Regions from separate parts of the Geodermatophilus sp. URMC 65 genome, predicted to be linked through region 3. Evidence: riboswitches for the same ligand, from Rfam matches in the RefSeq annotation. Region 3 holds a riboswitch; each other region holds the start of a gene.
What was found. Region 3 has a riboswitch for cyclic di-AMP ahead of ACWIX7_RS23515 (C40 family peptidase). Riboswitches for the same ligand answer to the same signal wherever they lie in the genome.

Region 1: another riboswitch for cyclic di-AMP. It lies ahead of ACWIX7_RS01655 (hypothetical protein); the one in region 3 lies ahead of ACWIX7_RS23515 (C40 family peptidase).
Region 2: another riboswitch for cyclic di-AMP. It lies ahead of ACWIX7_RS22990 (aggregation-promoting factor C-terminal-like domain-containing protein); the one in region 3 lies ahead of ACWIX7_RS23515 (C40 family peptidase).

What each region holds. Positions count from the first base shown of each region.
Region 1 covers NZ_CP199954.1:354,188-363,947, forward strand. Annotated here, with positions in the region: gene ACWIX7_RS01635 (AMP-dependent synthetase/ligase) at 1-1,366, shown strand, start outside; gene ACWIX7_RS01640 (glycosyltransferase family 4 protein) at 1,377-2,504, opposite strand; gene ACWIX7_RS01645 (M48 family metallopeptidase) at 2,501-3,784, opposite strand; partial or broken gene ACWIX7_RS01650 (C40 family peptidase) at 3,932-4,185, opposite strand; gene ACWIX7_RS01655 (hypothetical protein) at 4,182-4,619, opposite strand; cyclic di-AMP (ydaO/yuaA leader) riboswitch at 5,029-5,188, opposite strand; gene ACWIX7_RS01660 (hypothetical protein) at 5,375-5,719, opposite strand; gene ACWIX7_RS01665 (D-alanyl-D-alanine carboxypeptidase family protein) at 5,817-7,559, opposite strand; gene ACWIX7_RS01670 (DEDD exonuclease domain-containing protein) at 7,739-9,592, shown strand; gene ACWIX7_RS01675 (Lrp/AsnC family transcriptional regulator) at 9,722-9,760, shown strand, end outside.
Region 2 covers NZ_CP199954.1:4,752,232-4,761,991, reverse strand. Annotated here, with positions in the region: gene ACWIX7_RS23040 (DMT family transporter) at 1-72, shown strand, start outside; gene ACWIX7_RS23035 (DUF72 domain-containing protein) at 317-1,039, opposite strand; gene ACWIX7_RS23030 (class I SAM-dependent methyltransferase) at 1,048-1,692, opposite strand; gene ACWIX7_RS23025 (YnfA family protein) at 1,749-2,084, shown strand; gene ACWIX7_RS23020 (ester cyclase) at 2,102-2,476, shown strand; gene ACWIX7_RS23015 (FmdB family zinc ribbon protein) at 2,749-3,030, shown strand; gene ACWIX7_RS23010 (AmiS/UreI family transporter) at 3,105-3,863, shown strand; gene fmdA (formamidase) at 3,924-5,177, shown strand; gene fmdA (formamidase) at 5,320-6,582, shown strand; gene ACWIX7_RS22995 (FmdB family zinc ribbon protein) at 6,649-6,921, shown strand; gene ACWIX7_RS22990 (aggregation-promoting factor C-terminal-like domain-containing protein) at 7,074-7,919, opposite strand; cyclic di-AMP (ydaO/yuaA leader) riboswitch at 8,137-8,297, opposite strand; gene ACWIX7_RS22985 (LLM class flavin-dependent oxidoreductase) at 8,513-9,610, shown strand; gene ACWIX7_RS22980 (FMN reductase) at 9,607-9,760, shown strand, end outside.
Region 3 covers NZ_CP199954.1:4,851,200-4,860,959, reverse strand. Annotated here, with positions in the region: gene ACWIX7_RS23540 (ATP-dependent 6-phosphofructokinase) at 1-354, opposite strand, end outside; gene ACWIX7_RS23535 (DUF1932 domain-containing protein) at 686-1,489, opposite strand; gene ACWIX7_RS23530 (STAS domain-containing protein) at 1,556-1,897, opposite strand; gene ACWIX7_RS23525 (ketohydroxyglutarate aldolase) at 1,961-2,194, opposite strand; gene ACWIX7_RS23520 (S8 family serine peptidase) at 2,236-3,063, opposite strand; cyclic di-AMP (ydaO/yuaA leader) riboswitch at 3,828-3,968, shown strand; gene ACWIX7_RS23515 (C40 family peptidase) at 3,983-5,080, shown strand; gene ACWIX7_RS23510 (thiamine pyrophosphate-binding protein) at 5,422-7,101, opposite strand; gene ACWIX7_RS23505 (cyclase family protein) at 7,098-7,874, opposite strand; gene ACWIX7_RS23500 (PP2C family protein-serine/threonine phosphatase) at 7,957-9,636, opposite strand; gene ACWIX7_RS23495 (DUF1905 domain-containing protein) at 9,725-9,760, opposite strand, start outside.

The sequences.
Region 1 (9,760 bases), 1.2 Mb from region 3:
GATCGGCACGCTCACCGTCGCCGGCCAGGACGTGCCCGACAGCGAGCTCGACGCCCGCCGGGCGACGCTGCACGCCGACAGCCTGGCCACGCTCATCTACACCAGCGGCACCACCGGTCGGCCCAAGGGCTGCGAGCTGACGCACCGCAACTTCCTCTTCGAGATCGGCAACGGCATCACGCTGCTCGACCGGTACATCAACGCGCAGAGCTCGCTGCTGCTGTTCATCCCGCTGGCCCACGTGCTCGCCCGGGTGCTGCAGATCGGTGCGATCAGGAACCGCACGGTCATCGGCCACACCCCGGACGTGAAGAACCTGGTCGAGGACCTCGGCCAGTTCAAGCCGACCTTCGTGCTCGCCGTCCCCCGGGTGTTCGAGAAGGTCTACAACTCCGCCAAGGCCAAGGCGGAGGGCGACGGCAAGGGCAAGGTCTTCGACCGGGCCGCGCAGGTGGCCATCGACTGGTCCCGCGCGCAGGACACCGGCGGCCCCGGCCTCGCGCTGCGCGCCCAGCACGCGCTGTTCGACCGGCTCGTCTACGGCAAGCTGCGCGCGGCGCTCGGCGGCCGCTGCCTGGGCGCCATCTCCGGCGGCGCCCCGCTGGGCGAGCGGCTCGGCCACTTCTTCCGCGGCATCGGCGTTCCCGTCTTCGAGGGCTACGGCCTGACCGAGACCACCGCCGCCGCCTCGGTCAACCACGACGACGCGCTGCGCATCGGCACCGTCGGCCGGCCGCTGCCCGGCGTCGCGTTCGCCATCGCCGACGACGGCGAGATCCTCGTCCGCGGCGGCATCGTGATGCGCGGCTACTGGCAGAACGACAGGGCCACCGAGGAGGCCATCGACGCCGACGGCTGGTTCCACACCGGTGACCTCGGCGAGATCGACGCCGACGGCTTCGTCAGGATCACCGGGCGCAAGAAGGAGATCCTGGTGACCGCGGGCGGCAAGAACGTCGCCCCCGCCGTCCTGGAGGACCGGCTGCGCGCCCACCGCCTGGTCAGCCAGTGCATCGTCGTCGGCGACCAGCGGCCCTTCATCGCCGCACTCGTCACCCTCGACGAGGAGGCGCTGCCGCTGTGGCTGGCGGCCAAGGGCAAGGACCCCGGCCTCACCGCCGCCCAGCTCACCGAGGACCCCGACGTGCTCGCCGAGCTCGCCGCAGCGGTCGAGGACGCCAACAGGGCGGTGTCCCACGCCGAGGCGATCAAGAAGTTCCGCGTGCTCGGCACCGACTTCACCGAGGACAACGGGATGCTCACGCCGAGCCTGAAGCTCAAGCGCTCGGTGGTGCTCAAGGAGTTCGACGACGAGGTCGAGGGCCTCTACCGGAAGGACCCCGCCCCCCGTCCCTCGCACGCGTAGAGCGGGGCCGTCAGCCGTCGGGGTCGAGCAGGGCGGCGAAGGTGCCGGCGATCGTCGTCCACGACCACCGCTGCTCGACCCACGCCCGGCCGGCCGCGCCCATCCGGCGGGCGCGCTGCGGGTCGTCGAGCAGGCCGGTGAGGACGGCGGCCACGGACTCCGGGGAACGCGGGTCGCCCACCACGTGCCCGGTGACGCCCTCCCGCACCGTCTCCGGCGCGCCGCCGGAGGTGCCGGCCACCACGGGCCGGCCGCAGGCGGCTGCCTCCAGGTAGACCATGCCCAGGCCCTCGACGTCCAGCCCACCGCGGCGGGTGCGGCAGGGCATGGCGAACACGTCGCCTGCCGCGTAGTGCTCGGGCAGCTGCTCCGGTGGCACCGGCCCGGTGAGGACGACGGAGCGCTCCAGCCCGCGTGCGGCGACCTCCCGGCGCAGGCGGTCCTCCAGCGGGCCGCCGCCGACGAGCAGCAGCCGCGCGTCGGGGTGCCGCGCGAGCACCCGTGGCCACGCCGCGACCAGCACGTCCTGGCCCTTGCGCGGCACCAGACGTGAGACGCAGGCGACGACGGGTGCGCTGCCCAGCTGGTGGCGCGCCCGCACCGCCGCCCCGTCGGCGTCCGGGGTGAAGCGGTCGACGTCCACGCCGGGCGAGAGCTGCGCCATCCGGGTGACCCCGCCCAGCGCCGGCGCCAGCCGGGCACGCGTGTAGTCGCTGATGTAGGTCAGCACGTCGAGCCCGGCGGCGATCCGCCGCATCAACTGCCGCGCGCCGGGCAGCGCGACCCAGCCGGTCTCGTGACCGTGCGTGGCGCCGACCAGGCGGCGCACCCCGGCGTCCCGCAGGGCCGGGGCGAGCAACCCCAGCGGGGCCGCGGCGCCGAAGAAGGCGGTGTCGCAGCCGTGCCGGCGGGCCAACCCGGCCGCCGCGCGGGCCACTCCGGGTGTGGGCAGCAGCATGCCGGTCGGGTGGCGGACCACCTCGTAGGGCAGCGCGGCGTCGTGGGCCTCCCACCCGGGGAACCGGGAGGCGAGCACGACCAGCGACCCCGGCGGGCGGCGGGCCAGCAGTGCGGCGACGAAGGTCTGGATGCCGCCCTGGCGTGGCGGGAAGTCGTTGGTGACGACCAGCGTCCTCACCCGGCGTCCTCCAGCCGCTGCCAGTCCTCCGCGAAGGCGATCCGCTGCGCGCCGGTCGGGTGCGAACCGAAGAACCACTGCCAGGCCGCGGGCGGGTCCGGGTCGCTGAGGTTGGTGGCGGCCAGCGCGCGCTGCATCGCGATGAACGCCCCGGCGTCCCCGGTGAGGTCGAGCGCGCGCAGGTCGGCGCGCGCCTCGACCTGCCGCGACACCAGGTTCTGCACCGGCGTGCTCACCAGCCCGCCCACCGACAGCAGGAGCAGGACCAGGGGGACGACGGCCGGGTCCGCAGGCGACTGCGCGCCCCCGCGGCGCAGCAGCGGCGTCCAGGACAGCAGCCAGCCCGACAGCGCCACCGCGGCCGCTGTCCCCAGCGCCCCGACCAGGGTGCCGGTGAGCACGTCGCCGTGGACGACGTGGCCGAGTTCGTGCGCCACGATCGACTCGACCTCCTCGTCGGACAGCTGCTCGAGCGTCGTGTCGTAGAGGACGATGCGGCGGGTCGACCCGAAGCCGGAGACGTAGGCGTTGAGCGCCGTGGTCCGCCGGGAGGCGTCGGAGACGAGCACGTCCTGCACCGGGGTGCCGTTCGCCTCTGCCAGGTCGAGCAGCTCGGTGCGCAGCTCACCGGGGGGCAGCGGCTCGAAGCGGTTGAACGCCGGCTCGATGACCAGCGGGTAGAGGAACGACCCGACGACGACGAAGCCGGCCGCCACCGCCGCGGCCCACGCCCACCAGGTGCGCGGCGCCCGCCGCACCAGCCAGAGGAAGGCCGCCAGCGCGAGGGCGGTGAGGACCGCGCTGATGGCGGTCGAAACCGCGACGTCACGCAGCCACAGCCCCCAGCTGCGGATCGAGATGCCGTACCGGTGGCGGACCACCTCGGCATACGCCGACACCGGCAGCGTGGCCAGCCGGCCGAGGAGCACCACGGCCGCCGTGCCCAGCAGCGCCTGGGCGACCCACCCGCCGCCGACCGGTCGCGCCACGGCCCGCACCAGCCGCGCCCCCAGCGGGGTCAGCCCCAGGACGGCGGAGACGGCCAGGCCGAGCAGCAACGAGGTCAGCGAGGCCGGGCGCAGCGCCCCGGCGAAGGCCTCGGTCCGGGTGAGGAGTTCCGGGGGCAGGACCGACGCCGGGTCGACGGGCGTACGCCCACCCGACGGCTCGGGCAGCAGCGTCCACGGCGGGACCACGACGAGGACGACGACGAGCGCGGCGCCGAGCACGCCCGCGACCAGGAGCGCGACGCGAGCACCTGCCCGGCCTGCCCCGCTCACCAGGCCGATCCTAGGCGAGCCACCGGTACCGGCCCCGGACCCGCACTCGTCCGGCCCCTGCTCGGGCTGGCGAGGTCGAGGGGGTCCCGCTGGCCCCGTCCAGGGGCCCGCCCCCAGCCTGCGAGGGGGTGGGGAGGACGGGGTCCTTCAGGCGATGCGGCGCATCGCGGTGATGCCGCCCATCGAGTCGACGCTCACGACCTCCACCGGCTGGCCCGACGTCGAGGCGTGCACCATCTGGCCGTTGCCGATGTACATCGCCACGTGGCTGACGGGGCTGTAGTAGGAGATCAGGTCGCCCGGCCGCAGCTCGGACCGGGACACCGCGAGCCCATCGTCGCCTGCATCCGCGACGAGTGCGGCAGGCTGGTGCCGGCCGCGGCGTACGCGTACTGGGTCAGCCCCGAGCAGTCGAAGGCGTCCGGCCCGCCGGCGCCCCCCGCACGTACGGGTCCCCGACCTGCGCCAGGGCGGTGTCGACGGCGGCCTGCGTGGCGCCGGTGGCCGCGGCGGCCGGCGCGGCGGCGACCGGCTGGCCGGCGTGCGCGGCCACGACCTCCTGCTGCTGCGGCGCCGACAGGGCGTCGTACTGCGCCTGGTGGTCGGCGATGTCCGCCTCGAGCCGGGCCTGGCGGGCGGTGACGTCGTCGAGCGTGCGCTGGGCGGCGGTCTGCGCGGCGCCCGCGTCGGCGTGGGCCTGCTCGGCCGCGGCGGCGGACGCGGCGACCTCGCCGAGCACGTCGCTGGTGTGGCCGGCGACGACGTCGAGGGTCGCCAGCTGCGAGACGAACTCCTCTGCCGACCCGCTGGTCATCAGCAGGTCCAGCTCGGACATGCCGTCGCCGAGGTGAAGGCGGCGCGGGCGACCTGGCGGATCCGATCGTCGAGCGCGTCGAGCTGCGACTGGGCCTCGGCGACCGCCTGGTCGGCGCTCCGGACGGCGGCCTGCTGGTGCGTCAGCGTCTCGCCCGCCTCGTTGACCTGCTCGGTGACGACGTCGAGCTCGTGCGCGGCCTGGGCGACCAGCTGCGCGGCCTGCGCGGCGCTCGTGGCGTCCCCGGGTCCGCGACGGCGGTGCCCGGCAGCAGCGTCAGGGCGAGTGTGGCGGTGGCGCCCAGGACCAGTCCGCGGGCGATCCCGCGCGAGACGGTGGGCCGGCGGAACGCGACCGGGAGGTCGGGGTGGAACTGATCGACGGCATGCCCCAGGGCAGGGCGGGGGTCGCCACGGGCGGCGGCTCTCCGTTCTTCCTCAGCGACCGCCTACCGAGTTAGCTGACGGGTTCGGGCTGGGAAGAAGGCGCCCCATCTCTGCGCCCCGGCGGACCAGCGCGCGGGAGAACTCACCCCGGTGCTGCGGTGGGTCCCCGGTCCCCCCTCGGCGCCGGTGCGGCGCGTCGGGCGATTCGGCGGTGACCGGCCGAGGTCACCCTCGTGGGGGGTGACGACCACCCGGCCGGACCGGCCCACGGTCCGGGGGTTGTCGAAGAAGTGACGAACGGGGGTGCCGGGGACTGTGGGATCGTGTTCCTCCTGGTCGGCGACGTGCCGTCCGTCGCGCCCGGCTCGCGCGGACACCGGAGCACCCCGCTCACCCGGTGCGCCGCTGCGACCCCTGACCGCCGCCCCGCCGCTGCGGCGCGGCCCGCCGTGCCGGGGCCGGGCGGACCGAGTGCTGGTGGCGCAGCGGCGGTACCAGACCGGCGTCGGCCAGCACCTGGACGGCGCGCCGCTCGACCTCGTCGAACTCCACGACCACCCCCGGCGGCAGCACGACGACGTCCTCGGCGGACAGCCGGTCGTCCCGCCGCCCGGCCATCGGCACGACCGTGGGGTCGGCGCCCTGCCAGCCCGGTGGCGCCCCCAGCAGCACGGTGACGACGCAGTTGCCGCAGCCGGTACCGCGGGCGGTGCAGGTGTCGCAGTCGATGTACACGGTCCACTCCTCTGCTCTCCGACCCTCGTCGCGGGAGCCGTCCGTGGCCCCGGTCGATCCGGGCAGGACGCTAGGAGCGGGCACCGACAGTTCCGGCTCAGGCGCCGGCGTACTCCCAGTGCCAGGGTTCCTCGCGGCCGTTGCCCGGGTCGGCCCAGCGCGGGTGGAGGAAGCCGAAGCGGCCCGCGTTGGCCAGCATCCAGGCGTACTCCGGCGTCCCGAACCGCTCGACGCCACCGCAGAGGTCGACGGCCAGCCCCCAGCCGTGGTCGCTGGTGCCCGGCACCGCGGCCAGCGCCGGTTTCTCGCCGTACAGCTGCACCTGGCCGGCGTAGCTCCGGTAGGAGTCGGTGAGGCACAGCGGCGTCCCGAAGGCACCGGCGAAGGCGCTGCTCATCGCCTGGTAGGCCGCTGCCGCGTCGCAGCGCAGCACGTGGCCGGCGACCCCCAGCGGGCACATCGCGCTGAGCGGGATCAGCCCGTTCGGGAAGCCGCCCCACGCCCGCCCTCCGGACGTCTCGGGCGGGTACCGCACGTCGCCGCACTCGACCGGCAGCGCCCCGCCGGACGGTCCGGTCGCGGGGACGGCCGCGCGTCGCCCGAGGCTGGGCCGCCCGGCACCCAGCACCCGGTCGGCCGCCGGACGGCCGACCACCACGGCGCCGGCGCGGGCGTCGGCCGCCAGCACCGTCCGCCCGTCGAGGGCGATGCCCACGTTGGCCGGACCGGACCGCCCGGCACCGAGGAAGACCAGGTCTCCCGGGAGGACGTCGGCCGGGTCGACCGGCGTGGTCCCCGCGAAGAGCCCCGCCTGGTCGTCCGGGAGGTCGATGCCCACCGAGGCGTAGACGGCGTGCACCAGCGATCCGCAGGACCACGCGTCCGGCCCCGCCGCCCCGGGGACGTAGGGCAACCCCAGAGCGTCCACCGCTGCGCTGACCGCGGCGACCGCCTCGGCGGAGGGGACGACCAGGGCATCCGACGCGCCGGGCAGCCGGGCCACCCCGGCCTGCACTCCACCGCCGGACGCCGGCACCGGCACCAGCCCGTCGGGCAGGCCCGCCGCCGGGTCGCGCAGCGCCGCGGCCGACGGCGGCGCGACGCCGGCCGCGGCCAGCTCGCCGAGGTACCCGTGCCAGTCGGCCGCCGCCTGCCGGCCGGCTGCCCGCTGCTCCTCCCGCTGCCGACCCAGCTGCCGGTCGACGGCGGCGACGGCGGCCTCCAGGTCCCGGCTCGCCGCGGCCGCGGCCGCCTCCAGCTCGGCGGTCTCGGTCGTGAGCTCCGCAGCCCGCGCACGGGCGGTCTCCCGCGTCCGCTCCGCCTCCGTCCGCCGCGCCGCCGCCTCCTGCCGTCGACGCTCCGCCGCGGCTACCACCGCGGCCGCGTGCCGCTCGACCGCGTCGAGCAGGCCCCCCGCGGCGACGACGTCCCCCGGACCACCACCGGACAGCAGCACCGACAGCGGCGTGACCTCGCCTGCGTCCCGGTACACCGCCGAGGCGTGCCGGGCCACCTCGGCCCGGGCCCGAGCCAGCTCGGCGTCCGCCGCGACGATGTCGGCCTCCGCCTGCGCCGCGGCCGCCTCGGCAGCGGCGAGCGCCTCCCGGGCCGCGACGACCCGGGACTGCCGCTCCTGGAGGTCGGCCTGCACGTCGGCAGCGCGCCGCTGCAGCTCGTCGAGCTCGGGGCTGTCCAGGAGGCTGGCGGTCGCGACGGCCGGGCCCGTCGGGTCGGCTCCCGCGGGCGCGGCCGGCAGCAGCACGACGGCCAGCGCGACGACGCCCACGGACAGGGACGCCGCCGCGCGGCGGCTGGGGCGCCACCGGGAGAGCGGGTGCATGGACCACCTCTGCGAGTCGGGACCGCAGCGGTCCGGTGACGAGATGGTCTCGGGGGCCACGCGGGCGCGCCAGGGGACGGCGCACCGCTCCCCCCGGACGGGCGAGGTCCTCCCCCGCCCTCCCCGTTCCCCGGCGCGCGTCCCCGGGACTGTCAGAGCCCCGACCTACCGTCCGCCCCGTGCGCCCTTCCCCCGCCCGGCCGGTGCCGCTCTCCCCCGCCCGCCTCGCCGGGACGGCGGCCCGCGCCGCCGCCGGGCTGCCGCGCTACGAGCAGGCCACGATCGACGAGCTCGGCACCCCGCTGGCGGAGGTCACCTTCGTCGTGGTCGACCTGGAGACCACGGGCGGCTCACCGAAGGACAGCGCGATCACCGAGATCGGAGCGGTCAAGGTGCGCGGCGGGGAGGTGCTCGGTGAGTTCCAGACCCTCGTCGACCCCGGCTGCGAGATCCCGCCCTACATCAGCGTGCTCACCGGGATCACCTCGACGATGGTCGCCGCGGCCCCGCGCATCGGCGCCGTCCTGCCGCACTTCCTCGAGTTCGCCCGCGGCGCGGTGCTGGTCGCCCACAACGCGCCCTTCGACCTCGGCTTCCTCCGGGCCGCCTGCGCCGAGAACGGCATCCCGTGGCCGGCCGCGGCCTCGGTCGACACGGCCGTCCTCGCCCGCCGGCTGCTCAGCCGCGACGAGGTCCCCAACTGCAAGCTGGCCACCCTCGCGCCCTACTTCCGCACCAGCACCGAGCCCTGCCACCGGGCGCTGGCCGACGCCCGCGCCACCGTCGACGTCCTGCACGGGCTGTTCGAGCGGCTGGGCCCCCTGGGCATCACCAGCCTGGAGGAGCTGACCGGCCTCACCCGGCAGGTCGACCCGGAGCGGCTGCGCAAGCGGCACCTGGCCGACGACGTGCCGCACGGCCCGGGCGTCTACCTGTTCCGCGGTCCCCGCGACGAGCCGCTCTACGTCGGGACGTCGACCGACCTGCGCAGCCGGGTGCGCAGCTACTTCACCGCCGGCGAGCAGCGCAGCCGGATGACCGAGATGGTGGCGCTGGCCAAGCGGGTCGACGCGATCCCCTGCGCGCACGACCTCGAGGCCGCCGTCCGCGAGCTGCGGCTGATCGCCGAGCACAAACCGCGCTACAACCGGCGCTCGCGGTTCCCCGAGCGGGCACTGTGGGTGCGGCTGACCGAGGAGCCCTTCCCGCGGCTGTCGGTGGTCCGCCGCGTGCGCCCGGGCGCCGGGGTCTTCCTCGGACCCTTCCCCGACCGGCGCGCGGCCGACGCCGCGGTGGCCGCCGTCCACGAGTCGCTGCCGCTGCGCCAGTGCACCGGCCGGCTCTCGGTGCGGGTGCTCGGCACCGCCTGCGCGCTGGCCGGCATGGGCCGCTGCGGCGCACCGTGCACCGGCGCCCAGTCGGTCGAGGAGTACGGGGAGGTCGCCGCAGTCCTCCGCACCGCGGTGGCCGCCGACCCGCACGCCCTGCTCCAGCCGCTGATGGCGCGGGTCGAACGGTTGTCCGCCGAGGAGCGCTACGAGGACGCCGCCGTCCTGCGCGACCGCGCCGCCACCCTCGTGCGCGCGGTGCGACGGCGGCAGCGGCTGGAGTCCCTGGCCGCGGTGCCCGAGCTGGTGCTGGCCCGCCCGGACGGCGAGGGCGGCTGGCAGCTGTCCGTCGTCCGCCGGGGTCGGCTGGTGGCTGCCGGGTGCGCCGCCCGCGGCAGCTCTGTGCGGGCGGCCCTCGAGGGGCTGCTGGCGACGGCGGAGACGCCCCTGGGCCCCGACGGCGAGCTGGCCGCCTCGGTCGACGAGACCGAGCTGGTGCTGCGCTGGATGGAGAAGCCCGGCACCCGGCTGGTGCAGGTCGACGGCACGCTGGCCTGCCCGGTCCCGGGAACGGGCGGCTACACCGAGTTCCTCGACCGGGTGGAGGCCGGCCGGGCCGGGCGCGATCCGTTCGCCGACGGCCGCTCGCTGGGCACCCGGGCCCGGCCCGAGCGGGTCTCCCGCGGAGCCGCCATGAGCCGGTGACCTGCTGGAACGGCCCTCCTGCGGGGGCCCGCGCCGAGCCGGTGACGTGCTGGAGCGGCCCCGCTGCAGGGACCCGCCGCGAGCGGAGCGAGTGGTGGGGGGCAGCGGGGTCCTTCTAGCATCCCCGGCGTGATCACCGCCATCGTCATGATCGACGCGGCCACCGAC
Region 2 (9,760 bases), 99 kb from region 3:
CGACGGCTGGGAACAGACACGGCGAGCAGTCCATCGACGAGCCCATCACGCCCGGTCGAAGTCGTCCCATAGGCCTCCTCCAGGGACATGGCAGCACCGGCTGCCACGTGACGACTCCCGACACATCTCGGGACGTCACGGGTGGTCGAGTTCGCTCGCGTCGGTGGCGGCGAGCTGACCGAGGAGCGGACGGCCGACACCCAGCGCCGGGACGGTCCGCCAACCTGTGGCCGAGCCCACCCGACAGGGGTGGGCGCACGAACCGCCGGCACGAGCGAGGTGCAGTGGTTGCGCCGGACAGGCACCCCGGCACGACTCATCCCCCGGTCAGCCCTCGCAGGGTCTCGGCGTTGCGGACCGCGTGGCCGTGCCCGTCGTTGTTGAAGTAGGCGTAGACGTCGCGGCCGTCCCGCGCCCACTCGCCGATCCGGTCGGCCCACCAGCGCAGGTCGGCGTCGTGATAGGAGCCGGCGTAGAGGTGGGCGTCGTCCGGGCCGTGCAGGCGCACGTAGACGAAGGGCGCGGTCGCCCGCAGCACGCACGGCAGGCCGGCGCCGCTCATCACGCAGTACGCCGCGCCGTGCCGCTCGAGCAGGGCGTACACCGCCTCGTCGTGCCAGCTGGGGTGGCGGAACTCCACCGCGACCCGCATCCAGTCCGGCAGCAGGCCGAGGAAGAAGTCGAGCCGGGCGTCGTCCCGGGCCTGGGTGGGCGGCAGCTGCACCAGCAGGACGGCGCGCCGGTCCCCCAGCTCATGCCAGCACGCGGTGAGCCGGCCGACCCAGGTCTCGGGGGCGTACAGCCGCTTGGCGTGGGTCAGCCCGCGCGGCGCCTTGACCGAGAGCTGGAAGCCCGGAGGCAGTCGGCGGCGCCAGGAGGCGAAGGTCGCCGTGCGCGGCCAGCGGTAGAAGCTCGCGTTGAGCTCGACGGTGCCGAAGCGCTGGACGTAGTGCGCCAGCCGGTCCCGCGGCGGGGTGCCCGGCGGGTAGAGGACGCCGTCCCAGTGGTCGTAGCTCCAGCCCGACGTCCCGACGTGCACCGTGCCGTTCAGGGCAGCCGCCAGACCGTCGTGCGGCGCAGCCCTGGCCCCTCGGTCTCCGGGATCTCGTACACGGCGACGGACTCGAGCCGGTCGTGCGGCAGGTAGGGGCGGCCGGGGTCGCCGACGTAGACCTCGAGGCCGCGGGCGCGGGCCCGGTCGAGGAAGGGCAGCACCCGCTCGGTCATCTCCCGGTCGTAGCAGACGTCGCCGGCCAGGACGACGTCGATGCCGACCGGGTCCCGGCTGAGAACGTCGCCGGTGACGCTGATCCCGCCGATGCCGTTGAGGCCGGCGTTGACGCCGACCGCCGTGCGGCTGAACGGGTCGACGTCGCTGGCCAGCACCGGCTGGGCGCCGGCGAGGCGCGCGGCCAGCGCCACCAGCCCGCTGCCCGAGCCGAGGTCGAGGACGGCCCGCCCGGCCACCACCGACGGGCTGTCGAGCACGAAGCGGGCCAGCGCCTGCCCACCGGGCCAGGCGGCGGCCCAGAACGGCGGGGTCTCCCCCGCCCCGCCGTCCGCGGCCTCCATCGCCTCCCACAGCGCGACGACGTCGTCGGCGACGTGCAGCCGGACCTCCGGCACGCAGGAGGGCCGCCGCACCTGGGTGTGCGCGCGGACGAAGGCGGACGGGACGGCGCGGACGGTCACGCCCCGAGTCCACCACGCGCCCTCACCTGGCACCGCCCGCCTGGGAGCATCCGCCCGTGCTCGTCGCCCGATCGGTCGCCCTGTTCCTCGCCGCCGCCGTGCTCGAGATCGGCGGCGCCTGGCTGGTCTGGCAGGGCGTGCGGGAGCACCGCGGCTGGCTGTGGATCGGCCTCAGGGTGGTGGCCCTGGGCGGCTACGGCTTCGTCGCGACGCTGCAGCCGGACGCCGCCTTCGGCCGGATCCTGGCCGCCTACGGCGGTGTCTTCGTCGCCGGGAGCCTGGCCTGGGGCATGGCGCTGGACGGCTACCGGCCGGACCGCTTCGACGTCCTCGGGGTGCTGATCTGCCTCGTCGGGGTCGCTGTGATCATGTACGCCCCGCGGACCCCCTGAGCGGACAGGAGCACGTGGTGTCCCGAGCCGACGAGGACGTCGTCCGCCGCTGGGTGGAGGAGATGGTCGACCAGGGCGACCTCGACGTGGCCGAGGAGATCTTCTCCCTCTCCCTCGCGGCCTCCGCCAAATGGTGGGTCGAGCCGTTCCGGGCCTCGTTCCCCGACGTGCACGTGGAGGTGGTCACGCTCGTCGCCGAGGACGACCCAGTCGCCGGGCGTTTCCGCTGCTCGGGGACCCACACCGGCGCCTGGATCGGTCACCCACCGACCGGTCGCCGCTTCGAGGACGTCGACGAGGTCTATTTCTTCCGCGTCCACGACGGCCGCATCGTCGAGATGTGGGGCCTCGAGGACACCGCGGAGCGCCTCCGCCAGCTCGGCCTGACCTGACGACCGAGGGCCGCTCCCTGGGATGGGGCGCCCTCGGCACGTGACGCCTCGCGGCTTCGACCACGTCGACTGCCGCCTCCCGGCATCCCGACACTGGGTGCCTGCTCGTCTCCCCCACGGGGTCACGGCGCGCCGAGGAGCGCGCGTGGCGGGTGCGGGATGTGACCGGGGGCTCGGCAGGGGCTTGACCCCGGGATGCACCCGGTGGAGCGTGCCCGTCCTCCCGGGCTCCCCGGGAGTGCTCGGGTCAGGAACGGCCTGGAGGTGCCGAGGTGGCCGTCTACGTCTACCGCTGCACCGCACACGGCCTCACCGAGGTCACCCGCGCCATGGGCACGGCCGACGCGGGGGTGCCGTGCCCGGCCTGCGGTCTGCAGGCGGCACGGGTCTACACCGCGCCGCGGCTCTCGCTCGGGTCCCCGGCCCGGCGGGCGCTCATCGACCGCACCGAACGAACGCGCGACGAACCGGACGTCGTGTCCGCTCCGCCACCCCGGGCGGGAGCAGCGGCGGTGGCGCGGAACCCGGCCCTGCGACGACTGCCACGCCCCTGAAGGCAGCCGTTCCCGGACGGTCCACCCCAGACACCGAGAGAACGCCTGATCGACCCCACGAGGAGGGGAGCGACATGGGCAGCGTCGGGTTGCTGTACGTCGGAGCGGTCCTGGTCGTCAACGGTCTGATGCTGCTGGGGCGGGTCGACGCCCGAGCGGCCGCCCCGCTGAACTTCTTCGTCGGCGGGCTGCAGGTGATCACGCCGACGTACCTGATCTTCACGTCCGGCGGGGACACCGACACGATCCTCGCCGCCTCCGGCCTCTACCTCTTCGGCTTCACGTACCTCTACGTGGGGTTCAACCTCCTCGGCGGCCTGGACGGCACCGGGCTCGGGTGGTTCTCCGCGTTCGTCGCGGCGTGCGCCGTCGTGTACGCCGGCCTCAACTTCGGCCGCTTCGACGACCCCGCCTTCGGAGTCATCTGGCTGTACTGGGCGGTGCTGTGGGGGCTGTTCTTCCTGGTGCTGGGACTGAAGCGAGAGGAGCTGACCCGGTTCACCGGGGCCATCGCCGTCGTCGCCGGCGTCATCACCTGCGCCGTCCCCGCGTTCATGCTGCTCGTCGGCGTGTGGGCACCCAACACGAGGACGGCGGCGATCGTGCTCGCCGCCCTCTGCCTGCTGTCGCTGGGCCTCTACGGCCCGCTGCGGCAACCGCGGGTGACCCCGGCGACGGCTCCCGCACCGGAACTGCGGGAGGGCGAGTCCCCCCAGCAGGTCGCTGCTGCCGGGGCCGCGGCGCCGTCCACGCGGATGCACGGCAACGTCGCCGCGACCGAGGAGCAAACCGCGCGAGGAACGACCGACGTCCCGACGGACCGCGGGCGGTGATGCCGGCGCCCTTCGACTCCCGCCGTCGCCGCTCGGACCACTCAGACCTGGAGGTCAGCCATGCCGGACGTCGTGTTCCCGCTCGACTCCACGAAACCGTTCACCGAGCAGAAGTACGTGGGCCACAACAGGTGGCATCCGGACATCCCGGCCGAGGTCAGCGTCCGCCCCGGGCAGACCTTCCGGGTGCACTGCCGGGAGTGGTTCGACGGGGCCATCCACAACGACGACTCGGCCGACGACGTCCGCGACGCACCGCTGCCGACGGTGCACCGGCTCAGCGGGCCCATCGCGGTCGAGGGAGCGGAGCCGGGGGACCTCCTGATCGTCGACATCCTCGACCTCGGGCCCATCCCCCAGGAGGACTCCGGCCCGCTGGCCGGCCAGGGCTGGGGCTACACCGGCATCTTCGCCAAGCAGAACGGCGGTGGCTTCCTCACCGACCAGTTCCCCGACGCGTACAAGGTCATCTGGGACTTCTCCGGGCAGCGGGCGACGTCCCGGCACATCCCCGGGGTGTCCTTCACCGGCATCACCCACCCCGGTCTGATGGGGACGGCGCCCTCGGCGGACCTGCTGGCCCGGTGGAACCGGCGGGAGGGCGCGCTGATCGCGACCGATCCCGACCGGGTGCCGCCGCTGGCACTGCCCCCGCTGCCGGACGAGGCGATCCTCGGCCGGCTGGAGGGTGAGGAGTTCGACCGGGTCGCCGCGGAGGCCGCCCGCACCGCGCCACCGCGGGAGAACGGCGGCAACCAGGACATCAAGAACTTCACGCGGGGGACCCGGGTCTTCTACCCGGTCTTCGTGCCGGACGCGAAGCTGTCGATGGGTGACCTGCACTTCTCCCAGGGCGACGGGGAGATCACCTTCTGCGGCGCCATCGAGATGGGCGGCTTCATCGACCTCCACGTCGACCTCATCAAAGGCGGCATGGAGGCCTACGGAGTGGGCGAGAACGCCATCTTCATGCCGGGCAACGTCGACCCGCGGTACGAGCGGTGGCTGGCCTTCTCCGGCACCTCGGTGACCCTGGACGACGAGCAGCGCTACCTGGACTCGCACCTGTCGTACCAGCGGGCCTGCCTGCACGCCATCGACTACCTGACCACGTTCGGCTACACGCCCGAGCAGGCCTACATGATCCTCGGGGCCGCGCCGATCGAGGGCCGGCTGTCCGGGGTGGTCGACATCCCCAACTCCTGCTCAACCGTCTACATCCCGACCGCGATCTTCGACGTCGACGTCACCCCCTCGGTGTCGGGTCCGACCCGGATCGACCCCGGGATGGGCGTTCCCCGCTCCACCTACTGACGGACCGCGGTACCGGGGCGCCTCGTGGCGCCCCGGCACCGGGGTGGTCCTCCCGAAGTCGGCCCGACCACCCCCGCACCACCGGCGCACGGGCACGCCCGTCGCCGGGTCTCCCTTCCCGCACCGCACCCGAGGAGTTCCCGTGCCCGAGGTCATCTTCGAGATCAACCGCGACCTGAGCGTGCCGATGGCCCAGCAGGCGGTCCCCGGACACAACCGCTGGCACCCCGACATCCCGCCGGCCAACACGGTCCGCCCCGGCGCCACCTACCGGATCGAGTGCAAGGACTGGACCGACGACCAGGTCCGCAACAGCGACGACGCCGAAGACATCCGCACCATGAACCTCGACCCCTGCCACGTCCTCAGCGGCCCCTTCGCGATCGAGGGACTGGAGCCCGGAGACCTACTGGTGGTCGACATCGTCGACATGGGGCCGTTCGACGTCCAGCCATGGGGCTACACGGGCATCTTCGCCAAGGAGAACGGGGGCGGTTTCCTCACCGACTACTCCCCGGGAGCGTCCAAGGCGATCTGGGACCTCGACGGCATCTGGACCACCAGCCGGCACGTCCCGGGTGTGCGCTTCATCGGCAACTCCCACCCCGGGTTGTTCGGCTGCGCTCCCTCCGCGGAACTGCTCGCCGAGTGGAACCGCCGCGAGCAGGCCCTCATCGACCAGAACCCCGACCGGGTGACCGGGGACATCCCCGCACACGGCGGTGAGACACCCGGTGCGCCGCAGGTCCCGGCGCTGGCCCTCCCGCCGCAGCCGAAGGACGCGCTCCTCGGCCGGCTGAGCGGCTCGGACCTCGAACGGGCCGCCGCCGAGGCCTGCCGCACGATCCCGCCCCGGGAGCACGGGGGGAACGTGGACATCAAGGACCTGGGCGTCGGGAGCCGGGTCTACATGCCGGTCTTCGTACCCGGTGGGCTGTTCTCCATCGGCGACCTCCACTTCGCGCAGGGCGACGGGGAGATCACCTTCTGCGGCGCCATCGAGATGCCCGGCTTCATCGACCTGCACTTCGACGTCATCAAGGGCGGGATGGAGCGGTACAAGACCGACATGCCGTTCTTCAAGCCCGGCCGGGTCGGCCCCAACTACTCGGAGTACCTGACCTTCGAGGGCATCAGCGTGGAGGACGGCCGGAACTACTACATGAACGCCACGGTCGCCTACCGCCGGGCCTGCCTCAACGCCATCAACTACCTGATGCCGGCGATGGACTGGACCTTCGAGCAGGCGTACCTGTTCCTCGGGGCGGCGCCGATCGACGGCCGCATCGGCGGCGTGGTGGACATCCCCAACAGCGCGGTCTCGCTCAGCATCCCGTTGTCCATCTTCGACCGGAGCCTCCTGCCGGAGGGTGCCGGCGGAGGCCGCGAGCTGGTCGCGGACTGACCGATCCCCGGGCCGGGGCGGCGGCCCGCCGCCGCCCCGGCCCCCCGCCACCGGCAGGAGACACCCGTGCCCCTCTACGAGTTCCGCTGTCCGCAGTGCGGCCCGTTCGACCTGCGACGCGACATGCAGGACGTCGCCGACTCCGCGGTCTGTCCCTCCTGCGACCAACCCGCCCAGCGGGTCTACACCGTCTCAGGCGGCAGGCCCTGGCAAGGGCCGCTGCGCGACGCCGGGAAGGCCGACCACGCGCGCGTCGAGCGGGCGCGCAGCGGCGAACCGGTGATCACCGGCCCTCCGTCCGGGCGCCGGTTCGCCCGACGGAGCGGCCACCACCACTGAAGACGACCGAGGGCTGCCCCCGCGGTGCGGGGACAGCCCTCGGCGGCCCTCATGCAGGGTCCCGCCGCGAGCTCGCGAGTGGCGGGGGCAGGAGGCGGCCCCGTCCCGGGTCCCCCCCGAGCCTGCGAGGGGTGGGGAGGACGGGGTCCTTCTCAGTACCAGCCGGTGGACTGCGAGTGCGCCCAGGCGCCGCAGGGGCTGCCGTAGCGGCTGTCGATGTAGATCAGGCCCGCGTCGATCTGGCGGTAGCCATCCGACGTCTTGGCGATGCCGGTGCTGGCCCAGGTCGAGTTCAGGAACTGCGGGATGCCGTAGGCGGTGCTGGTGGGGTTCTGCGCATTGGGGTTCCAGCCGCTCTCCTTGCCCCACAGGTTCTCCAGACAGCTGAACTGCTGGGCGCTGCCGACCTTGCTCATCGCGTACTCCTTGAAGGAGCCGCGCGGCGCGGCGGACGACGAGCTGCTGGCGGCCGGGGCTGGCGCAGCGGCGGCGGGCTTCTCGGCGGCCGCGCGGGCGGCCTGCTCGGCGGCAGCCTTGTCGGCCGCGGCCTTCTCGGCGGCCGCGCGCTCCGCGGCCTCGCGGGCGGCCTGCTCGGCGGCGGCCTTCTCGGCGGCCTGGCGGTCCAGCTCGGCCTGCTCGGCGGCGGCCTGGACCTGCGCGGCCTGCGCCTCGGCGGCCTGGCGCTCGCTGCGGGAGGCGGCGAGGTCCTGCAGCGCGGCCAGCTCGGTGGCGGCCGGGGCGGCGAGCGGCTGCTGCGCCGACTCCTCGGTGATGCCGAGCTGCTCGGCGACGCTCATCGAGGCGGTGACCGTCTCGGCCTCGGCCTCGGGGGCCGGCTGCGCGCCGACGACGGTGTTGACCACGATCGCGCCGGCGGCCGCGGTGGCCAGCAGGATCGCCGGACGGCGGCCGCTTGCGGGCAGCCGCAGGCGGCGCCGGGCGGTCCGGTTGGCGGGGGCGTCGGTGGCCGGGACGGCCGGGAACTGCTTGGTGTCCATCAGGTGGGGGTGCTCCGTGGCGGGAGGGCGCGCGGGGTGGTCCTCATGGCAGGGGACAGCCCGGTGCGGCGCGGTCTACGGGGACGCCGGCGGATCGGGGGTGCCGGCGGGCGCGGTCTGGTGCCGGGTCAGCTGCCCGGGGAAGAGGCGCGGAGCGCGCGTGGCCGGGTCGACCGGCGAGCCGCGAGGGCCCGGGGGCGGGGCATGCGGAGTGCTCCGTTCTTCCGTGAGCCGCCTACCGAGTTAGCTGACGGGTTCGGGCGGGAAGCAGCCCTACCGGCCCGCGTTTCGTGCACGCGGGCGGGATTCACCCCAGTACTGCGGTGGGTCCCCGGCTCGCGCCCGCTGGTGGCGGACACGACTCGGCGGCGTCCGGTCAGGCTCCCCGAGCGGGGACGAGACGACCGACCGGACGGAAGCCACCGTAAGCGGCGTTACCGTCCCGTGACAATGCCGGGGACCACATGTGTGACGCGAGTGACGTCGCCGTGCGGCGCCCGCCCTCCCTCCGGGGGAGCCGGCCGAGGGGAATACCACGGGACCGGATGCGTTGCACCGGCCGGTAGTTGCACTCTCAACCAACGGAGACCGACATGCAGTTCGGCGTCTTCTCGGTCAGCGACATCACGACCGATCCCACCACCGGCCGCACGCCCAGCGAGGCGGAGCGGATCCAGGCGATCGTCACCATCGCGAAGAAGGCCGAGGAGGTCGGGCTCGACGTCTTCGCCCTGGGCGAGCACCACAACCCGCCGTTCTTCTCCTCCTCGCCGACGACGACGCTGGCCTACATCGCCGCGCAGACGTCGCGGCTGCAGCTGTCGACGGCGACCACGCTGATCACCACGAACGACCCGGTGAAGATCGCCGAGGACTACGCGATGCTGCAGCACCTGGCCGGCGGCCGGGTGGACCTGATGATGGGCCGCGGCAACACCGGCCCGGTGTACCCGTGGTTCGGGCAGGACATCCGCAACGGCCTGCCGCTGGCGGTGGAGAACTACGCGCTGCTGCGCCGGCTGTGGGACGAGGAGGTCGTCGACTGGTCGGGGCAGTTCCGCACGCCGCTGCAGGGCTTCACCTCCACCCCGCGGCCGCTGGACGGCGTCCCGCCGTTCGTCTGGCACGGCTCGATCCGCTCCCCGCAGATCGCCGAGCAAGCCGCCTACTACGGCGACGGCTTCTTCTCCAACCACATCTTCTGGCCGGCCGAGCACACCGCCCGGATGGTCGAGTTCTACCGCCGCCGCTTCGAGCACCACGGTCACGGCAGCGCCGACCAGGCGATCGTCGGGCTCGGCGGGCAGGTGTTCATGCGGAAGAGCAGCCAGGACGCCGTCCGGGAGTTCCGCCCGTACTTCGACAACGCGCCGGTCTACGGCCACGGCCCGTCGCTGGAGGACTTCTCCCGCGAGACGCCGCTGACCGTCGGCTCCCCGCAGCAGGTCATCGAGCGGACCCTCGGCTTCCGCGACTACGTCGGTGACTACCAGCGGCAGCTGTTCCTCATCGACCACGCCGGCCTGCCGCTGAAGACGGTGCTGGAGCAGCTGGACATGCTGGGCGAGGAGGTCGTGCCGGTGCTGCGCCGCGAGTTCGCTGCGCTCAAGCCGGCGCACGTGCCCGACGCCCCGACCCACGCCTCGCTGGTGGCGGCCCGGCAGGCGTCCCTCGAGGAGGTCTCCGCATGACCACCCGCACCCTGGCCGTCGTGAGCGCCGGGCTGTCGACCCCGTCGTCGACCCGGCTGCTGGCCGACCGGCTCACCGCCGCGACCGTCGCCGCCCTGCGCGAGCGGGGCGACGACGCGACGGTGGAGGTCGTCGAGCTCCGTACGCACG
Region 3 (9,760 bases):
CGGGACGCCGGCCTCCGACAGCAGGTGGGCCGCGGTGAGCGTGCCCTCGCCGCCGATCGGGATGAGCACGTCGACCCCGTGCTGCGCCAGCACGGCCTTCATGTCGTCGAGGCCGGCGTGCAGCTTCTCCGGCGCCACCCGGGCCGAGCCCAGCGTCGTCCCGCCGCGGGTGAGCAGGCCGTCGACGGCGGCGACGTCCAGCGGCGTGGTCCGGTTCTCGAGCAGGCCGCGCCAGCCGTCGCGGAATCCGATCACCGAGCTGCCGTACTGGGTCGCCGCGGTGCGGACGACCGAGCGGATGACGGCATTGAGGCCGGGGCAGTCGCCCCCGCCGGTCAGGACACCGATGCGCACCGGCTGTCTCCCTGGGTCGTGGGCCGGGTCGCCGTCGACCATACGTCATGACGACATGACGACGCCGCGACACGTCCACCCAGTCTCCCTCGACCGCGCTCGCCGTCCCGTCCGCCCACACCACCAGCCCCGTGCGCCCCGGACGCATCGCCAGCCACCGCACAGCATCCGCGCCCTGGGCGTATGCGGCCGTGGCACCGAGGGCGGCGTCGGTGAGCGAGGCGGCCACGACGGTGACCGACATCACGCCATCGGGCGGGGCGCCGGTGCCGGCGTCGAGGGTCTGGCACGGGGGTCGCCCGGACCCGCGCTGGCAGTCGCTGGACGCCGGTCAGGGCCGGCCGTCGTCCTCGCCCGCGGCCACCACGTCGGCCAGGGCCGCCAGCTGGTCCCGCGCGGCGGCGGCCACCCGGGACGGCACACCCAGGTCGGCCAGCTGCTGGGCGGCGGCCGCCATCTCCGCGGCCCGGCGGCGGGCGTGCTGGCGGGACCCGGTGAGGAACACCTCGAGGTCGGAGGCGGAGAAACGGTCCAGCTCCACCGCGATGTCGCGCCGCAGCCAGTCGCCGACCTCGGCCGCCTCGGCGCCCTCCACCGCCTCCACCACGGCGGCGGCCACGCCCTTCCAGAAGACGCTGCGCAGCAGCTTGCGGGAGATCGCCGCACCGGGTGGGCCGTCGAGCACGTCCACGGTCACGCCGAAACCGGCCAGCACCTGCGCGTACCTGCGGGCGCCGTCGCCGGACACCAGCATCGGGGTGCGCAGCCCGCGCCCGGGGACGGTCGCCAGCAGCGCCACGTCGGCCACGGGGACGCCCCGGCCGGCGAGGGTCGCGGCGAGGTCCCGCTTGACGCCGGGGGCGGCGGTGTTGAGGTCGGCCCAGACGGCTCCGGGCTGCAGCCGGGGCAGCGCGTTGCGCAGCGCGACCGGCGCGTCGGCGGCGCTGTTGACGCTGAGCACCACGTCGGCGTCGGCGACGGCGGCGGCCTCGTCGGCGCGCGGCAGCACGCCGGGCGGCGGGGCCACCCGCGGGTCGTAGCCCCGGACGTCGGCACCGAGGGCGACCAGGTCTCGGGCGATCTCCGCCCCGGCCTCCCCCAGTCCCAGCAACGCGATCGCCGGCGGTCGGTCCACGGTCCCCACCTCCTGCGGCCCCGGCGGGCCGCCCCGGCGGACTGTAGGCCGGACCCGTGCGGCCGGTCAGCCGCGGCCGTCGTCCGCGAGGACGAAGAGCACCGAGATGCCGGCGAGGTCGAGCACCTTCCGGAATCGCGGGGACGCCGACCGGAGCACCGCCGGCCGCCCGTTCCGCACCGCGGACTGCGCCCACCGCACCAGCAGCGACAGCCCGGTCGAGTCGATGTAGCCGACCGAGCCGACCTGCACCGCCACCAGCTCGCGCTCGTCGACGCCCTCGGCGCGCATCCGCCGCACGAGGGGCTCGTCGACGTCGCCGAGCAGGTGCAGCACCGGGCCGGCGTCCTCCTGCACCACCCGGTAGGTGCCGCTCGGTGGCTCGGACCCGGGGTTCAGGCGGTGCACACCCCCACTGTGGCCGCGCCCGTCCGCGGCGACAACCAGGCCCCGGGGAGTGTCACCCGACCGTCACTGCACGGGGGCGTCCGGCGGTGGCAGCCGGACGGTGCGGGCCTCCTCCACCGCGGCCACGCCCTCGACCCGCAGCTCGCCGAGCGCCCGCCCGGCGGGCAGCTGCCCGGCGATCAGGCCCACCTCGGCCAGCACCTGCTCGACCTGCAGGCCGTGCCGGCGCAGCGACTCGGCGACCGCGTCCAGCTGGGCGCGGTGCGCGTCGTCGACGGTGACGATCACAGCGGTCACGGGGGAACGGTAGCCCCGGACGGCACCGCCGGGGTGGGCTCTCACCGCGGCGCGAGCGGCAGCCCCGAGCCGACGTCGGCCGACGGCGCGGTCAGCCGCCGCCCGGCCCGGGTCAGCGTCTGCCAGAGCTCCCGCCCGCGCAGCCCGGTCTCCTCGGCCCACAGCGCGGTCAGGCCGGCGACGTGCGGCGTCGCCATGCTGGTGCCGCTGATCGTGTTGTAGCGGTCCGGCAGTGGCCAGGACGAGTACACGTCCACCTCGGGCGCGGCCAGGTCGACCTGCCCACCCGGGACGGGGCTGCTGCGGGCGGAGAACCGGGCGACCGCGGAGGCGGGGTCCAGCGCGCCGACGGCCAGGATCTCCGGGCTGTTGGCCGGCACCCCGACGAAGCCGACGTCCCCGTTCTCCCGATCGGCGTTGTTGCCCGCGGCCGCCACGATCAGCGACCCCTGGTCCAGGGCCCGCCGGCCCGCCGCCGTGTAGGCCGGGCTGGGCTCGACGACGTCGGCGCCCAGCGACATCGAGATCACCTGGCACCCGTTGCGCACCGCCCAGGCGATGCCGGCGAGGATCTCGGCGTCGGTGCCCGAGCCCTCGTCGCTGAGCACCTTCCCGACGAAGACCTCCCCGTCCGAGGCGACGCCGTAGCCGCGGGACCCTCGCGGGGTGCGCGGGCCGCAGGCGGTGCCCACGCAGTGCGTGCCGTGACCGTGCACGTCCTGCGGCGACTGCCCGGCGACGAACGAGGTGGCGGTGACCGCGCGGCCGGCGAAGTCGGGGTGGTCGAGGTCGAAGCCGGTGTCGAGGTCGAAGCCGGTGTCGAGGACGGCCACCCGGATGCCGCGGCCGGTGCGCGGCGAGGCCGGCACCTCGGTGACCTGCAGGCCCCAGGTGTACTGGCAGGTGTCGGCGAAGGGCGGGATGGTGGGCTCGGCGGTGCCCCGGGCAGGTCGAGCAGCCGCCCGGTGAGGTCGGTGACGGCGTCCCGGTACCCGGCGAGGTGGCCCTCGGGGACCTCCGGCAGCACGTGCTGGACCAGCTCGGGCGTCACCGCGAGCACCGACCCGTCCTCGGCCAGCCGCCGCGGGTCGACGGCGGCCACGGCCAGCCCGAGCCCGGGGAGGACGACCGCGTCGGCCTGCCGCAGCGCCCGCGCGTCGGCGTCCCGCGGCTCGGCGTCGCGGGAGTCGACGACGTCCGAGAGCCCGGCCAGCCGGCGCAGCGCGGCCGCGCCGTCCTCGTCCGGGTCGGCGAAGACCACCACGGAGCGGCCGGTCGTCGCCGCCCGCGAGGGGACACCGATCCGCGCCCGTCCCGGGTCACCTCCGGCCGTCGGTCGTCCGATCACGGCTGCCTCCTCGTCCGGTGTGGCCCGGCGGACGGCCCGGTGCCGGAGGTCATCGTGACCCACGCCATCCTGCCCGCACCCTCAGCAGCCAAGGCGCCGCTGACCTGCGCTCGGGACGCACCGTGCCGGTCTCAGTCACCGTGGGTCACTCCGGCTCGGGGTGTCCACCCGAACCCGTCCCGCCGTTTGTCACGACCAGGTCACGGACCTACCGTTCCGGCCGTCCGACCGGGTCGTCTCCGCCACTCCCCGTGGCGACCGGGCGGACGCCGCCGAACCCCGTACCGGCCCGTCTCGCCGGATCGGGGGCCGGGGACCCACCGCAGCACCGGGGTGAAGCGCCACCCGGCCGCCAGGCCGGGCAGCGCCGGGCGACTTCCCGCCCGAACCCGTCAGCTAACTCGGTAGGCGGCCGTGGAAGGAAGGACGAACCCGCCTCCATGGCGAGTGCCCTCACCCCTGCCCGCCGTGCGGTCCCCCGCATCGTGATCGGCCTGATCGCCGTCGGCAGCCTCACCCTCGCGACCGTCCCCGCCGCCGCCAGTCCCGAGGACCCGGAGACCTCCGCCGAGGCTGCCGCCCTCGTCTCCGAGCGGGCCCACGACCTCGAGGTCGTCGCCGAGCAGTTCAACGAGGCGCGCGAGCAGCTGCGCGCCAGCCAGGACGCCGCCGCGCAGGCCGCCCGGGACGTCGCCGCCGCCGAGGCCACCCTGGCCGCGGCACGCGAGCAGGTCCGCAGCGTCGCCCGCGGCGCCTGGACCGGCGACCGACTGACCACGCTCTCGGCGATGCTCACCGCCGACTCCCCCGACGAGCTGCTGGACCGGGTCGGCACGCTCCAGGCGATCGCCGACCACACCAACGGCGTCCTCGGCGGCGCCGTGCAGGCCACGGACAGCGCCGCCGCGGCGCGCAGCGCGGCCGAGCGCACGCAGGCCGAGGCGGCCGCGCTGCTCGACCGGGTCGCCGCCCAGCAGGCCGACCTCGACCGGCAGGTCGCCACCTTCCAGGCCGTGTACGACCGGTTGGCGGCCGAGGAGCAGCGGGCCGCCCGCGAGGCCGCCGAGCGGCACGCCGCCGAGGAGACCTCGGCGGAGGCGCCCACCCCGGGGCCGTCGGAGGGCTCCTCCGGCGAGACCGCGCCCGCCGCAGCCCCGGCGCCCGCGCCGTGGGTCGCGGCGGCCGGCGGCGCCGCGCGGACCGCCGTGGACACCGCCCTGGCCCAGCTCGGCGAGCCCTACGTGTGGGCCGCCGCCGGGCCGGACGCCTTCGACTGCTCGGGCCTGGTGCAGTACGCCTACGCCGCCGCAGGCGTGCGCCTGCCGCACTCCAGCACGATGCAGTCGCAGCTGGGGACGCCGGTGTCGCGGTCGCAGCTGCAGCCCGGCGACCTGGTGTTCTTCTACAGCCCGGTCAGCCACGTCGGCATCTACGTGGGTGACGGGCAGATGGTGCACGCCTCGACCTACGGCCAGCCGGTCAAGGTCGCCCCCATCGACGCGATGGGCGGCTACAACAGCGCCCGCCGGATCGGCTGACCCCCTCCGCGACCACGGCGCGGTGACCACCCCCGAGCGGGATCCGGTGGTCACGGCGCCGTGCCCCCGCTCCCCCGGGTCGAGCACCGGTTGACCGCCGACGAGCCCGCGAGGTGCAGTACCTCCCGAGGTGCAGTACCCCCGCGGGGGCTCCACCCCTGCTTCCTCCTGTGAGCAGGGGTGGAGCCTCCGCGGAAGGCGTCCGGCAGCCGTGCCTCGGGACGCGGTCCGCGTCGGTGGGCACGGTCCGGCGCCGGACGAGCACGGCACCGATCAGGTGCCGCCGGCCGACTCGCCCGCGCCGGTCACCCCGACCCCGTCAACCGCTGCGAACGCCGCCGTCAGTGGCCGCGGAACGCCTCCGCGAGCCACCACGACGGCTCGTCCGCGGCCACCTTGGCGTCGACGAGCAGGGGCATGTCCCGGGAACCGGCCACCCACTCGGCCACCCCGGCCAGGTCCCCGGGCGCCCGCACGGTGACCGCCGTGAACCCGTGGCCGCGGGCGAGCGCGGCGAAGTCGGTCTCCGGGAAGCGGACGGTGTCCAGGGGGTGCCCGTCGGGGCCGAAGTGGTGCACCTCGGCCCCGTACGCCGCGTCGTCGTAGACGACGACCACCATGGGCAGGCCCAGCCGGACGACGGTCTCCAGCTCCGACGCCCCCATCAGCGCGCCGCCGTCGCCCAGCGCGGCCACCGGCAGCCGGTCGGGCCGGGCCAGCGCGGCGCCGATCCCCGTCGCCAGCCCGAGCCCGACGGACTGGAAGGCCTGGGTGAAGCAGAAGCCGAACTCGTCGGGGACGTCGAGGAACACGCTCGGCCAGCCCATGAAGTTGCCCGAGTCGACGGCGACCACCCGCTCGGCCGGCAGCAGGTCGTCCAGCGCGATGGTCAGCGTGCGGGGGTCGATCCGGTCCGGCCCACCCGAGGGCGTGAACGGCACGTCGCGCCAGCGCACCCGCGCGGCGATCGCCGTCCGCAGCTCCGGGCTGCGGTAACCCGGGGCGGCCTCGTCGCCGAACGCGGCCGCCGCGGCCTCCGCCGTCCGCCGGACGTCGCCGACCACGCCCACGGCGACGTCGCGGTGGGCGCCGATCGCGGACGGGTCGTCGTCGACCTGCGCGACCACCGCGCCCTCGGCGACCAGCCGGCCGTGCCGCATCGTCCACATGTTCAGCGCGCACCCCCAGCCGACCACCAGGTCGGCGCCGCCGATGAGCTCGGCGGCCAGCGGGGACGCGAAGCCGCCGGAGACGTCCAGCGACCAGGGACTGCCGCGGAACAGGCCCCGGGCCACCGCCGAGGTGGCCAGCAGCGCGCCGCACCGGTCGGCCAGCGTCTCCAGCGCCACACGGGCACCGGGTCCGCGGGCACCGCGGCCGGCCACGAACACCGGGCGCCGGGCGGACCGCAGGGCGGTCACCAGGCGGTCGACCTCCGCGGCACCGGGCACCGCGGGGAGCGGCGCCGGGACCTCCGGCGGGCGCGCCAGCAGCGCCAGCTCCGCGGCCTGGACGTCCAGCGGGAGGTTGAGCAGCACCGTGCGCCGGCCGTGGACGGCCGTGCCGACGGCGGCGGCCACCTGGTCCAGTGCCCCCGCTGCCGAGGAGATCCGCATCGGGACAGCGCCGACGGCGGTGGCCAGCGCAGCCTGGTCGACGGCGAAGTTCGACCGCGGCGACGTGGCCTCGGCGGCCAGCACGACCAGCGGCGTCCGGCTCTTCGCCGCCTCGGTGATCCCGGTGAGCGCGTTGGTGAGCCCGCAGCCCTGGTGCAGCGTGAGTGCGGTCGGGTGGCCGCTCATCCGGGCGTGCGCGTCGGCGATCGTCGCCGCGCCGCCCTCGTGCCGCGCGGCCACGAACCGGGCGCCTGCAGCGACCATGGCGTTGGTGACGGCGAAGTTGCCCGAGCCGACGACGCCGACGACCGTGTCGACGCCACAACCGACCAGCGCGGTCCCGACCGCCTCCGCGACGGTGGTGATCCGACCCGTCCCCGCCCGAGCCACCCCCAGCCGCTTCATCCCCGCTCGACCAGAGCCAGCACCCGGGCCGGGGAACCCGAGCCGGAGACGATCGGCAGCGGCGCGGTCACGAGCACCGCCCCGGTCGGCGGCAGCAGCGCCAGGTTCTGCAGCTGGGTGAGCCCGTACTTGCCACTGCCCATGAGCGCGGCGTGGCAGGGGAACGGCGGGTCGAAGGAGTGCGCCGTGCCGGCGTCGGTGCCGACCGTCTCGACCCCCAGCCCGAACACCGGCGCCTCCTCGGCCAGCCAGCGGGCGCACTCGGGCGAAAGGCCGGGCGTGTGCGGGCCGGTGTCGTCGGCGTTGAGGAACTGCTCCTGCGACGCGCTGCGGGCGTCCCACCCGGTGCGGTAGAGCAGCCACCCGTCCTCGGGCAGCGGGCCGTGCTCGGCCTCCCACGCCCGGACGTGGTCGACCTCGAGCAGGAAGTCCGGGTCAGCCGCCGCCTCGGCGGAGAAGTCCAGGACGGCGGCCGGGGCGACCAGCCGGGCGGCCGGGACGGAGGCGACGTCGTCGCCGTGGGCACCGGTGACCCAGTGGTTGGGCGCGTCGAAGTGCGTGCCGGTGTGCTCACCGGTCCGGAAGTTGTTCCAGTACCAGGCCGGGCCGCGGTCGTCGTACCGGCTGAGCTCCTCCAGTTCGAAGCGCGCGGTCTGCGCGAACTGGGGCGGGAGCGCGATGACCGGCGTCTCCGCCGACAGCGGGGCGGTGAGGTCCACGACCTCGATGCCCCCTCCGGTCAGTGCGGCGGCGAACGCGGACAGGGTCGACATGGGCGGGTCCTCCACGGGCTCGGGGTGCGGCCCGCCGAGCATGCCGCACGCCCAGGTCAGCGGGCCGCGACGGGGGCACGGGTCACGTGCCGCCCTGCGCCATGTCGTCCTGGGCATGGCAGCGGACGGCGACGATCGCGACGTCGTCGTCCGGCCGGTGCCCGACGATCCGCTCGAGGAGCGCGTCGCACAGCCGGTCCACCGGGACCGCCCCCAGCTCGCGGACCGCGGCCACCAGCCGGTCGGTGCCCTCGTCGATGCCGGTGCGGCCCTGCTCGACCAGCCCGTCGGTGTAGAAGAGCAGCGTGTCGCCGGCGCCGACCTCGGCCACCGCGTCGCTCCGGGGGCGGGTCGACTCGGCGCCGAGCAGCGTCTGCGGCCCGCTCGCCAGCAGCTCCACCCGGCCGTCGCCGTGCAGGAGCAGTGGCGGCAGGTGCCCGGCCGAGGACCAGCGCAGCACCCGCCGCCCGCTGCCGGCCAGCTCCGGCGGTTGCTCGAGGCGGGCGATCAGCGCGGTGGCCAGGGTGCCGATCCGCAGGCCGGTGAGCGCGGCGTCCACCCGGGCCAGCACCCGGGCCGGTTCCTCGTTCCGGTCGTAGGCGATGCCGCGCAGGATGCTGCGCACCTGCCCCATCGCCGCGGCCGCGTCGACGTTGTGGCCGACGACGTCGCCGATCACCAGCAGCGTCGCGCCGTCGGGCTGCTGGAAGGCGTCGTACCAGTCGCCGCCGACGTGCAGCGTGCTCGACGCCGGCAGGTAGCGGACGGCGATCTCCAGGTCGTCGGGCTGCGGCGGCGGGGTGAGCAGGCTGCGCTGCAGGGTCTCGGCGACGGCGAGCTGGCGGCCGTAGAGCCGGGCGTTGTCGATGGCCAGCGAGGCGCGACGGGCCACCTCCACCGCCGTGGCGATCTCCATCTCGCTGTGCGGCGGCCGGGCCGACCCGTTGACCAGCCCGAGGACGCCGAAGGTCTCCGCACGCGCCCGCAGCGGGACGACGGTGATCGAGCCGGCGTCCAGCCGCTCCCAGGCCGCGCGGACCTCCTCGCTGCCGCCGAACGCCGGCTCCACCATCGCCGGGTCGATGACCGGCAGGTGGATGGGCTCGCCGGTGAGCAGCGCGGTCGCCAGCGGGTTGTCCTCGACGGCGCTGCGCACCCGCTTGCTGAGGTACAGGTCGAGGTCCGCTGCCAGGGCCGGGTCGCGGTGCGCCCAGCCCTCGTCGGCGGAGACGCCGTCGTCCCGGGTCACGCTGACGATGGCCCAGTCGCACAGCCGGGGGACGACGAGGTCGATGAGCGTGGCCACCGACTCGCGCGGGTCCAGGGTGCTGACCATCGACTCGCTCACCTCGGCGAGGTAGCGCAGCCGCTCGTTCTCGGCCGCCCCAGCGGCGGGGCCGGCCGTGCCCTCGGGCACCGGGCCGGTGCTGGGCCGCAGCGAGACGTGCAGCCGGTCGCCGGCCCGCTGCGCGGTGGCGTCGAGCCAGCGGCCGGCCGGCGGGTAGAAGCCACGCCAGGTCACCCGGCCGCCGACGCTGCGCGCGTGCAGGAGGAAGCTGTGGAAGATCGTGCCGGCGAGCTCGGGCAGCGCGATCCAGATGTTGCGGCCGGTCAGCTCCTCGCGCCGGCGGTCGAGCAGGTCGGCCGTGGCCTGGTCGACCGAGACCAGCGTCCAGTCGCCGTCGAACACCGCGACGCCGGGCACCTGCAGGTCTGCCCTCGGGGACGCCGGGATCGCCGCGGACGCTGCCGCCTCGCTCACGTCGCCCCCCGCCTCCGGTCGTCGCAACCGCCGTTGACGGAGGGAATCTACGCCAGCGCCGCCGCCGTCCCGGGAGCGGCCGAGGCGGTCAGCCGAGGCGCTCCTCGAGGTGCACGGTGACCTC